One region of the Cryobacterium mannosilyticum genome, then DNA from elsewhere that is predicted to be linked to it. Evidence: riboswitches for the same ligand, from Rfam matches in the RefSeq annotation. Region 1 holds a riboswitch; each other region holds the start of a gene.
What was found. Region 1 has a riboswitch for cyclic di-GMP ahead of gtfA (sucrose phosphorylase). Riboswitches for the same ligand answer to the same signal wherever they lie in the genome.
Positions count from the first base shown of each region.

Region 2: linked by a shared signal. The riboswitch ahead of E3O32_RS09190 (GGDEF domain-containing protein) and the one ahead of gtfA (sucrose phosphorylase) in region 1 are both predicted to bind cyclic di-GMP.
Region 3: linked by a shared signal. The riboswitch ahead of E3O32_RS06960 (methyl-accepting chemotaxis protein) and the one ahead of gtfA (sucrose phosphorylase) in region 1 are both predicted to bind cyclic di-GMP.

Region 1 covers NZ_SOFM01000002.1:28,870-32,141, reverse strand. Annotated here, with positions in the region: gene E3O32_RS00345 (APC family permease) at 1-774, shown strand, start outside; cyclic di-GMP riboswitch class I at 948-1,020, shown strand; gene gtfA (sucrose phosphorylase) at 1,304-2,794, shown strand; gene E3O32_RS00335 (hypothetical protein) at 2,921-3,272, shown strand, end outside.
Region 2 covers NZ_SOFM01000025.1:34,441-37,712, reverse strand. Annotated here, with positions in the region: gene E3O32_RS09190 (GGDEF domain-containing protein) at 1-1,384, opposite strand, end outside; cyclic di-GMP riboswitch class I at 1,401-1,474, opposite strand; gene E3O32_RS09185 (SDR family oxidoreductase) at 1,678-2,514, opposite strand; gene E3O32_RS09180 (xylulokinase) at 2,670-3,272, opposite strand, start outside.
Region 3 covers NZ_SOFM01000017.1:5,991-9,262, reverse strand. Annotated here, with positions in the region: gene E3O32_RS06965 (chemotaxis protein CheW) at 1-187, opposite strand, end outside; gene E3O32_RS06960 (methyl-accepting chemotaxis protein) at 184-1,968, opposite strand; cyclic di-GMP riboswitch class I at 2,409-2,482, opposite strand; gene E3O32_RS06955 (phosphohydrolase) at 2,741-3,178, shown strand; gene E3O32_RS06950 (GNAT family N-acetyltransferase) at 3,186-3,272, opposite strand, start outside.

The sequences.
Region 1 (3,272 bases):
CAGAAGACGGCCGGCAAGGCAGGAACCCTCACCGCCCTCGTGGTGCTCGGCCTCTACCTCGCCCTCATCGTCGCGACCATGATGGTCTCCGGTGTCGGCGTCGACGGCATCGGCCTGAGCAACCCCGACAACCAGGGCAATATCTTCGCCGCCATCGCGTCGCCGATCATGGGACCGCTCGCCGTGCTGATGTCGCTGGCCGTGCTCGCCAGCTCGGCCTCCTCCCTGCAGTCCACGATGACCTCCCCCGCGCGCACGCTGCTGGCGATGGCGCACTACAACGCTCTCCCGCCGAAATTCGCCACCATCAGCAAGCGGTTCGGCTCGCCGGGCTACGCCACGATCGCCGCGGGTGCCATCGCCGGCGGGTTCTACGCGGTCATGACGGTCATCAGCGTCAACGTGCTCAATGACACGATCATGTCGCTGGGCCTGATGATCTGCTTCTACTACGCCCTGACCTCGTTCGCCTGCGTCTGGTATTTCCGGCAGAGCCTGTTCAGCAGCATCCGGAACTTCGTGATGCGCCTGCTCGTGCCGGGGCTCGGCGGGCTGATTCTCACCGTGGTCTTCGTGCAGACCGCGGTGAGCAGCTGGAGCCCCGACTTCGGCAGCGGCTCTGAGCTCTTCGGGATCGGACTCGTCTTCGTGATCGGCGTCGGTCTCCTGCTGCTCGGCGGCGCGGTGATGGGCCTGACCTATTGGCGCCAGCCGAGCTTCTTCCGCGGCGAGACCCTGCGTAAGGACACGCCCGCACTGGTGGTCCCCGAGTAGGGGCAGGCCGTTATCCGCCGCGACATCCACCGCTGACAACCGCCGCTCCGGCCCCGCCGTGCTGGTCGACACCCGACCAGCACGGCGGGGCCCTTGCCGTTCCGCCGCCATCCGGCGATACTGCCTCCGAGGCCTGCTGATCTTCCCATGCCGGCCGGGCGGTTTCTCACCGCCAATCGCACGGGCACACCCGTCGCAAGGCGGGGTCGCAAAGGCACGGGACCCTGGGTCAGCCGGCCTACCGATTGGATAGGACTGGCACAGCATGAGTTTTCCCTTCCCAGAATCCAACGTTCGAAACGGGCGGGCGGCTCCCCCGGTTCAGACGGATCCCTCACACGAGTCCGCCCCGGAGGCCGCCGGCGCCGGGATCTCCTGGTTCGGCTCGTCGCCGGCCGTCGCGGTGCCGCGCAAATTGCGCTGACCTTCCGCGTGCCGTAACTTCTGAACCGGTGCCGCGATTCCTTCACGGGTCGCGGACTGCCGCCGCGTCGCCGACCGGTGTGCCGCCGGAATGCCGGGAGCCAGAATGTCCGCTGTTGAGCTGCTCGTCTACGCCGATCGACTGGGCGGCACCGTCCCCGAGTTGCAGGCCGTGCTCGACGGGCCGCTGCGCGCGTTCTCGAGCGTGCACGTGCTCCCGTTCTACATTCCCTTCGACGGCGCGGATGCCGGGTTCGACCCCGTAGACCACGCGTCTGTCGACCCTCGCCTCGGCACCTGGGACGAGATGCGGTCGCTCGCCCGCACCCGCGGACTCACCGCGGACCTCATCGTCAACCACGTGTCGTCCTCCTCGGCGGAATTCGTCGACTGGCTGGACCGTGGCGACGCCTCGGAATTCGCCGGGATGTTCCTCACCTTCGACACCGTATTCCCGAACGGCGGCACTGAGCGGGAGATCACCGCGTTCTACCGTCCCCGCCCCGGCCTGCCGTTCACGGCCTACCAGGGTGCCGACGGCAGCCGCCACCTCGTCTGGACGACCTTCATGCCCACCCAGGTGGACCTGGACGTGAACCACCCGGCCGCGCGCAGTTACCTGCGGCGGGTGCTCCGCGCCCTCGCCGACGGGGGCGTCAGCACCGTGCGGCTCGACGCGGTCGGCTACGCCGTCAAGACCCCGGGCACCGACAGTTTCATGACGCCGGAGACTCTCGAGTTCACCAAGGTCGTCGTCGCCCTGGCCCACGAGGCCCAGGTCGACGTGCTGGTCGAGGTGCACGCGCACTACAGCCAGCAGCTCGCGATCGCCCCGCTCGTGGACTGGGTCTACGACTTCGCGCTCGCCCCGCTTCTGCTGCACTCCCTCGGCACCGGCACCGTCGACCGCCTCGCGCGCTGGTTCGAGATCCGGCCGGAGAACGCCATCACCGTGCTCGACACCCACGACGGCATCGGAATCATCGACGCCGGCCCGAACGGGGACCGTCCCGGGTTGATCAGCCAGGACGAGATGGCCGCCATCTTCGCCCGCGCCGCCGTGGCCACGCACGGCCACTCCTCGATCGCCTCCGTGGTGCCGGAGTGGTTCACCCTCCCGCACCAGATCAACGCGACCTTCTTCAGCACGCTCGCCGGCGAGACGGCGCCCTACCTCCTCGCCCGCGCCGTGCAGCACTTCCTTCCCGGCCGCCCGCAGGTCTACTACGTCGGCCTGCTCGGCGGACTCGACGACACCAGCCTCTTCGCCGAGACCGGGAACGGCCGCGACGTGAACCGGCACCGTTACCCGGCCGACGAGGTCAGCCAGGCCCTGGGCACCGAGGTCACCCAGGCCCAGCTCGGGCTCGCCCGGCTGCGCACCGGGCATCCGGCGTTCGACGGCGAATTCAGCTGGGCGACCCCCGTCGAGGACCAACTGCGGCTGCTCTGGTCGAACGGGGACGCCCGCGCGGAACTGACCGTGCGCACCACGCTCGGTGCGCCGAGCTTCCGGATCGAGCTGGCGGATGCCGGCCGCGAACAGGTGATCGACACCCCCGCCGGCCTCGCCTACTGGGAACGAATCGGCCTGTGACCTGAGCATTCCCCGCTTTCGGGTGTCCTCATTCCTGCCGACAGCGGAATCGGTGCGGCCGCGCTACGTTGGCCGCATCGACCTGGGTTTGATCCATCGAAGACGGTCGCGGGGGAAGGCAATTCCATGAAGAGAGTCTCGTACTGCGGAAAATCGTTCCTCACCACCGACGGCGCAGCGGACGCGCTGCTGCAACTGGCGGTGGCCCTGCCGGTCTGCAACAGCTCCGAGCTCCTGGAGCTGCCGGCGCTCACCGACGACGGCCACACCATGCTGGTGCAACTGGTCGTCGGCCCGACCAGTGAATTCCTCAGCGTGCCGGAGAAGACCCGGGCCAAGGATCCGGACACCGCCGACGCCGTCGCCTACCTGCGCGAGCGCACCCGGGTGCTGACCACCCGCGCCGAACCGGCCTACGCATACGCCTATGCCGACGCCGGCACACAGTCCAATAACGGCTGGGACGACCTGTACGGGC
Region 2 (3,272 bases), on a different contig from region 1:
CGATGCTGGCGCCGACCCGCATCGACTCGGCGCCGACCAGGAACGGTTCTGCCACGGCGTCGACGATTCGCTGGGCGATCTCGGTGGCCTCGGCCAGGCCGGTGCCGTGCAGGAGCACCGCGAATTCGTCTCCGCCGAGCCGCGCGCAGACGTCGGTCGGGCGCACCGAGGCGCGCAGCCTGGCGGCGACCTCGACCAGCACGATGTCGCCGGCCCGGTGCCCGAGCTCGTCGTTCACGTCCTTGAAGTCGTCCAGGTCGAGGAAGAGCACCTGCAACCCGGCCGGATCGTCGCCGCCGGCCAGGCCGGCGGAGAGTCCAGCGAGCAGCGAGGCGCGGTTGTGCAGGCCGGTCAGCGAGTCGGTGCGGGCCTGCGCCGAGAGCTCCTCGTGCGCGTGGCTGTTGCGGATGGCGAGCGCGACCTGGCCGGCCAGGCCCCGCACGGAGAGGATCGCCTCGGCGGGGATCCTGCCCGGCGCGCCGACCAGCAGCCAGCTCCGCTCGTCCCGCCCCTCGAATTCGAGGCACTCCCACATCAGCGGCTCGCCGACCGCGGCGTTCAGCGGCGCGGGGTCGAGGATGCGGGCGACGGATGTCCCGGGCCGGGTGAACAGGACCTCGCCGGGGAGCCGGCCGGGGACGTTCCGGAAGTTGCCGGCCGTGCCCGCGACCCGCAGGGTGCGCCCGTCCGGTGCGAGCAGGACGAGCCGGAGCCCGGGAGTCGCCGCGCAGAACTCGGCCGAGGCCGACCAGCCCAGGGCCAGGATCGCGGCCGTGCTGGTGGCGCCGAGCAGCTGGGAGCCGGTCGCGGCGAGCACGCGGTCGCGCCCCATGCTCTGCTCCCGGGCGGCGAGGGACTTGCCCAGCTGGCGGGCGATCAGCACGGTGAAGAACATGGTGGGGAGAACGCCGAGGAACGCGCCGAAGTCGGTCCCGATCCTGTCCTCCCGCAGCAGCGGCCACACCGCGTAGAGCGAGCCGAGGGCCGCGGCGAACAGGCTGACCCGCAGCAGGGCCTGCGCGCCGGAGCCGTACAGCGACCGGAACCAGAGGGCGCCGAACATGACCATGACCACGGCCGACGCCTTCGGCGACGCCAGGGCGAATGCCATCATCGCCAGCGCGTCGATCAGGTCGACGCCCAGGGGGATGCGCCGGCGCACGAAGCCGGTGGTGAGCGAGGAGACGAGCACGGCACCGCCGGCGAGGCCCAGGGCCAGCAGCCCGCCGCGCGCCGTGAGCAGCACCCCGGGGAGGGCCAGGACCACGGAGACGACGGCCAGCCAGAGGAAGAGCCAGCGGGCGCCATCCGCAATGCCCGTGGGCCGCGTGAAGATTCCCGACCCACCCGTGCGGACGGCGGGGCCGTCGGTCACTGTGTTCATCGATCTGGTTCCTGTTCCCGGTGGGCCGGCTGACCATGAGGCCCCGTGCCTTTGCGACCCCGCCTCGCGACGGGTGTGCCTTTCCTCCGGCCGACGGTTGTGAGCTCGTCCGGGGGCGCACCTTCAACGTAGGCGAAGACCACCCCGTTGTCCTCATAAATGAGGACCCCAGTTCGGGGCACGCCGGCGCCGGCGCGTTGTTGGTGCGTTGCGGAAAAAGCACCCTCCCGCGCCACGAAGGTGCATTGTCCGCATCTCAGCGGGCGGGCGACGGATGCGGCGGGGCGGGCAGGTCAGCGTCGGCCGGTGAAGGCGTCCATCGACCGGTACACGCCGAAGACCCGGCCGGCGACCAGGTCCCACGTCGGCAGGGGGAGCAGGCCCCGCACCGCGCTGGACAGGCCGACCGTCCACGGCATCAGGAGCCTCGGACGGCCCGCGAGCATGGCCCGCCACACCCGGTCGACGACATGCTCGGGCGTCATCAGCGGGGTGAACAGGGGGCCGCGGGCACCCTCGAACATGCCGGTGGAGATGTAACTCGGGCAGACAGTGGTGACCTTCACCTGGCCGTGGCCCTGCTGGGTGAGCTCGAGGCGGAGGGAGTCGCTCCAGCCGATCAGCGCGGCCTTCGACGCGGCGTAGACGCTCATCCGGGGAGTGGATAGCATCCCCGCGGCCGACGCGATGTTGACGATGCGCGATTCGCGGCCGGTTCCCTCGATCATCGCGGGCAGGAACTCACGCGTGATGTACATGGGGGCGAGGGCGTTGACCTGCATGGTCGGCCGGGTGTCGTCGCCGTTGTCATGTTCCCAGAAGTAGGAGCCGCGCACGATGCCGGCATTGTTGATGACGATGTCGGGGTTGCCGACCTCCATCCGCACCCGCTGGGCCGCCTGGGCGATCGCTCCCAGGTCGGCGATGTCGACGACGTACGGCGCCACCTGGCTGCGGCCATCCGAACGTTCGTTCAGGATGGCGGCGGTGACCGCCAGCGCCGCGGGGTCGCGGTCCCAGAGGATCACGGCCTTGGCTCCCTCGGCCACCGCCCGCTCGGCGTAGAGGCGGCCCATGCCCATGGCTGCGCCGGTGATCAGCACGCGGGCTCCGGATACGGTTCGAGTCATTGCTCCATCATCCCAAGACTTTCCCTGCGGACCACCCGCCACCCCGCCACCCCGCCACCCGCCACCCCGCCACCCCGCCGAGATCTGCCATTCCGGTCGAGGTCGACCGGCACGCCGGTCGGTCTGGACCGAAAAGGTCGATCACGGCGAGAGGATCACTCCAGGCTCCGCCGCACGGCATCCGCCCAGAGTGCGGCCCGCTCCTCAATCTGGGCGGCGGAGCCCGGCCGCGGATCGGCCACGTGCCGCCGCGCCGGGGCCAGTGGCCCGGCGATCCCGGCCCGGTCCACCTGCCCGACGGCCAGTCCGGCGACGAGCGCCGCCCCGCGAGCGGATGCCCCCGGCACCTCCACGGCGGCCAGCCCCCGGCCGAGGTGGTCGGCCAGCATCCCGCGCCAGGGCGGCGAGGTCGTGCCGCCGCCGGCGAGCCAGAGGTCGCCGCCGGACCGCGCGCCGAGCGCCGTGTGCGCCGTGCGCAGCGCGAGCGCCACCCCCTCGAGCGCCGCCAGGGCCAGGTCGGACCGGTCATGGCCGAGGTCGAGCCCCACCCAGGCGCCGCGCAGGTCCGGACGGAGGTAGGGCGTGCGCTCCCCGACCAGGTGCGGCAGGAAGAGCGGTGCGCCCGGGCCGATCGACCGGCCGGCGAGGTGGTAGAACTCCGGCCACTCGTAGCCGAGCACGCGGCGCACCCAGTCCAGCGCGAGCCCGCCGCCGAGGATCGCCGCCATCCGGTACCAGCCGGTCTCCGCCGCGAAGCA
Region 3 (3,272 bases), on a different contig from region 1:
CGAGAAGCGCAGCCGTGTCGAGCAGCGGGACGATCTGCCCACGCAGGTTGAACAGGCCGAGCACGTGCGAAGGCGCGGTGACCAGTCGGGTGAGCGATGGCGCGGCGACCACCTGGCTCACCCGGTCGATCGACACGGCGAAGAGGTCCTCCCCCACGGGAACCAGCACAACGTGCGCTTGCGTCATCGCTCTCCGTTGCCTGCACCGGCGGTGGCTTCGAGGTTGTGGGCCAGGTCCGCAAGGTCGCCGGCCGAGGCCGCGATCTGGCGGGCGGTGATCGAGATCTGCCGGCTGGCGTCGGCGAGCTGTTCCATGGTTTCCACGACCTGCGCGGTGGCACTTCGCTGCTGCTGGGTGGTCAGGCTGACCTGACCGTTGGCATCCGTCACCGCTTCGAGCTGGAGCAGACCCTGCTGCATCTGCTTGGCGCCCTTTTCCATCGCCATCACGGTCGCGTTGGTTTCATGCTGCACCGCGCTGACGATCTCGGCAATGTCGCCGGCGCTGGACTTGGACCGTTCGGCCAGGCGCCGCACCTCGTCGGCGACGACCGCGAAACCGCGGCCGTGCTCGCCGGCCCTGGCCGCTTCGATCGCGGCGTTGAGGGCGAGCAGGTTGGTCTGGTCGGCGATGTCGTTGATCAGCACCAGGAGCGACTCGATGTCCTTCACCCGGTTGGCCAGGGCCAGCGTACGTTCGCTCGAGACGAGGATGTCGGCCTCGGCCTGTTCGAGATTTCGCCGGGTGTCAGCGGTTTGGCGGGCGACATCGTCAACGGTGTCGGCGATCGCCACCGACGACCGCGCCAACTCCTCGGTGGTGGCGGTGGCCTGCGTGACCGCGGCGCTCTGCTGGGTGGTGATCGCGGCGAGCTCGTCGGAAGATGCCGACAGTTCGGTGGCCGCGGAATTCACCTCGACCCCGGCGCCTTCCAGCCGGGCGATGAGTTCCTGGCTGGTGTTAAGCATGGCGTTGAGCGAGTCGGCGAGCACCACCATCTCGGTCGGCCCGGTGGGCACGGCGCGCGCCAGCAGGTCTCCGCGGGTGACCCGACGGGCGACCGCAGTGAGCTTGCGCACCGGCCGGGCGGCACTCCAGGCCATCAGGCTGGATGCGAGCACGGCGAAGAGCACGCCGACGGCCGCCAGGAGAATCGACCGCTGCACCTGTTTCTCCACGGGGGCGAGCACCGCGCTCGCGTCTTCTTTCACTATGAGCACCCAGTTCAGGCCTTCGACGATGTCGTAGCCACCGATGGCGTCGTGTCCGTCCTCGTCAATGAAACGGGCGCTGCCGGGCTTGCCGGTGCGAGCCGCCTGTGCGACCGGTTCGCTGTCGACGATGGTCGTGAGCATCCCGCCGGCCAGCAGCGCGGACTGCTCCGTCGCGTCACCCATGGTTTCCGTGCTGTAGATCAATCGGTGGAGTGAGTCGACCGCGACGACCTCGACGCCCTTGCCCAGGTCACGGTTGAGCAGCTTGCTCAGGGCGGTCGGGTCGAGGTTGGCGATCAAGACGGCGCGTACCGAGCCGTCGTCGGCGAGCAGCGGCTGGGCGAGCACCCAGTGCAGCCGGTCGCCCTGAAGGGTCAGGGGGGTGAAGACGGTCTCGCCGGCGACGGCCGAACGGAACCAGTCCTGCCCGGTCGGGTCGAGGGCGACGCCTGGGCGGCTGGAGGAGAGAACCTTACCGTCCACGTCAGTGATCTCGATCAGGGTGTAGCTGCCGAATGCCTCGTCGATCTTGGCCAGGCGAGTCGCGAGCACGGAGCTGTCCAAGTCACCGGCCGACGCTGCGACGACCGACAGGTCGCCCTTGCGTTCCCTAATCCAGTCTTCCAGCCGCAGGCCGACCGCCGTGGCGACGGTGACGCCCTTGTTTTCCGCCGCCGCGGTCAGGCTCGCCGCCGAGTCCGTGGTGAGCACGACCGTCGAGATGATGACCAGCGGCACGGAGACTGCGAGCATTGCGGCCGCCAGCTGCACTCCCAGGCGACGCGGTAGCTTCCGAAGGCGGCCGAATGGTTTCCTGGCCATGGTTTACTACCGGTCTTTCTAGTGCTGAGTGTGTGTCAAACGGCATATGCGAACGTGCATGGCGAAGTATTTCGCCCGGCCGCGACCCTGCCGTGCGGTGAATGCGAGGGGGGACCGAACCCGAATCGGTCCCCCATCGCAATTCCGCGTCAGGGCGGCCACCCGAAGGTCGACCTGACTTCCCTCAGTCCGTCGTCTGCTTACCCAAGTCGACGACGGATTGATGGAGTTTGTGGGGTGACGGCCGCCGTCGCAACGGGGCTGTCGACTGCGGGCACAGTCAGGGTGGCATCAGGCTGCGTCAGACCATCGGACTCGACGCGGGCGTCGGTCTCCAGGAATGGAAAGCTCATCTGCTTCGGCCCTATTCATTCGGTAGGCCGGCTGACCCGAAGGTCCCGTGCCTTTGCGACCCCGTTTCTCAACGGGTGTGCCCTTGCGAAAGACGTATGAACCGTCTCGCCGGTGGTCGGATGACCACCTGGTTCGAACCTAGCAGCCCGGGGCCGGATCCGACCCCGACGACGTCGCGGAATGTACCCCCAGTGCGGGGTGCACGAAAGGGGTTGTTTTGCCGGTTTTCTCATGGATACTCCCCCCGTTCACGGGGGCGCGCTACCGTGTGCCGAGCAGGCGCCCACTGGACTCCACGTCCGGCCGGCCGTGCACTCACTCTCGATCGCACTACCCCAGGGGGATCATCATGCCAGGCACAGCAGTCGCACCGTTCGTCGCCACCGCCCGGTCCATCGCCACGGCCGCTCACCGCGGCCAGGTCGACAAGCTGGGTGCCGCCTACATCGATCACCCCCGCCGGGTCGCCGAACGTCTCGCCGACCCGCTGGGGCAGGCGACCGCCTGGCTGCACGACGTGCTCGAGGACACGGATGTCTCCCCCAGCGATCTGCTGGCCGCCGGCATCCCCGGCGGCGTCGTCGCCGCGGTCGAACTGCTCACCCGAACGGATGCCGTGAGCGACGCCGACTACTACGCCGGCATCCGCGCCAACCCGATCGCCCTCGCCGTGAAGCGCGCCGATATCGCCGACAATCTCGAGCCGTGGCGGGTGGCGCAACTGGACGTCAACGTGCGGGAGCACCTGGCCGCGAAGTGTGGGAAGGCTTTGGCCGTGCTCGAGTGACGCCCGGTCAGCGGTCGGCGAACTCCCCGACCGAGGCGGCCAGGAGCGCCACCACGACGGTGTCGTTCTTGGTGGACTGTTGGCCGATCTGGGC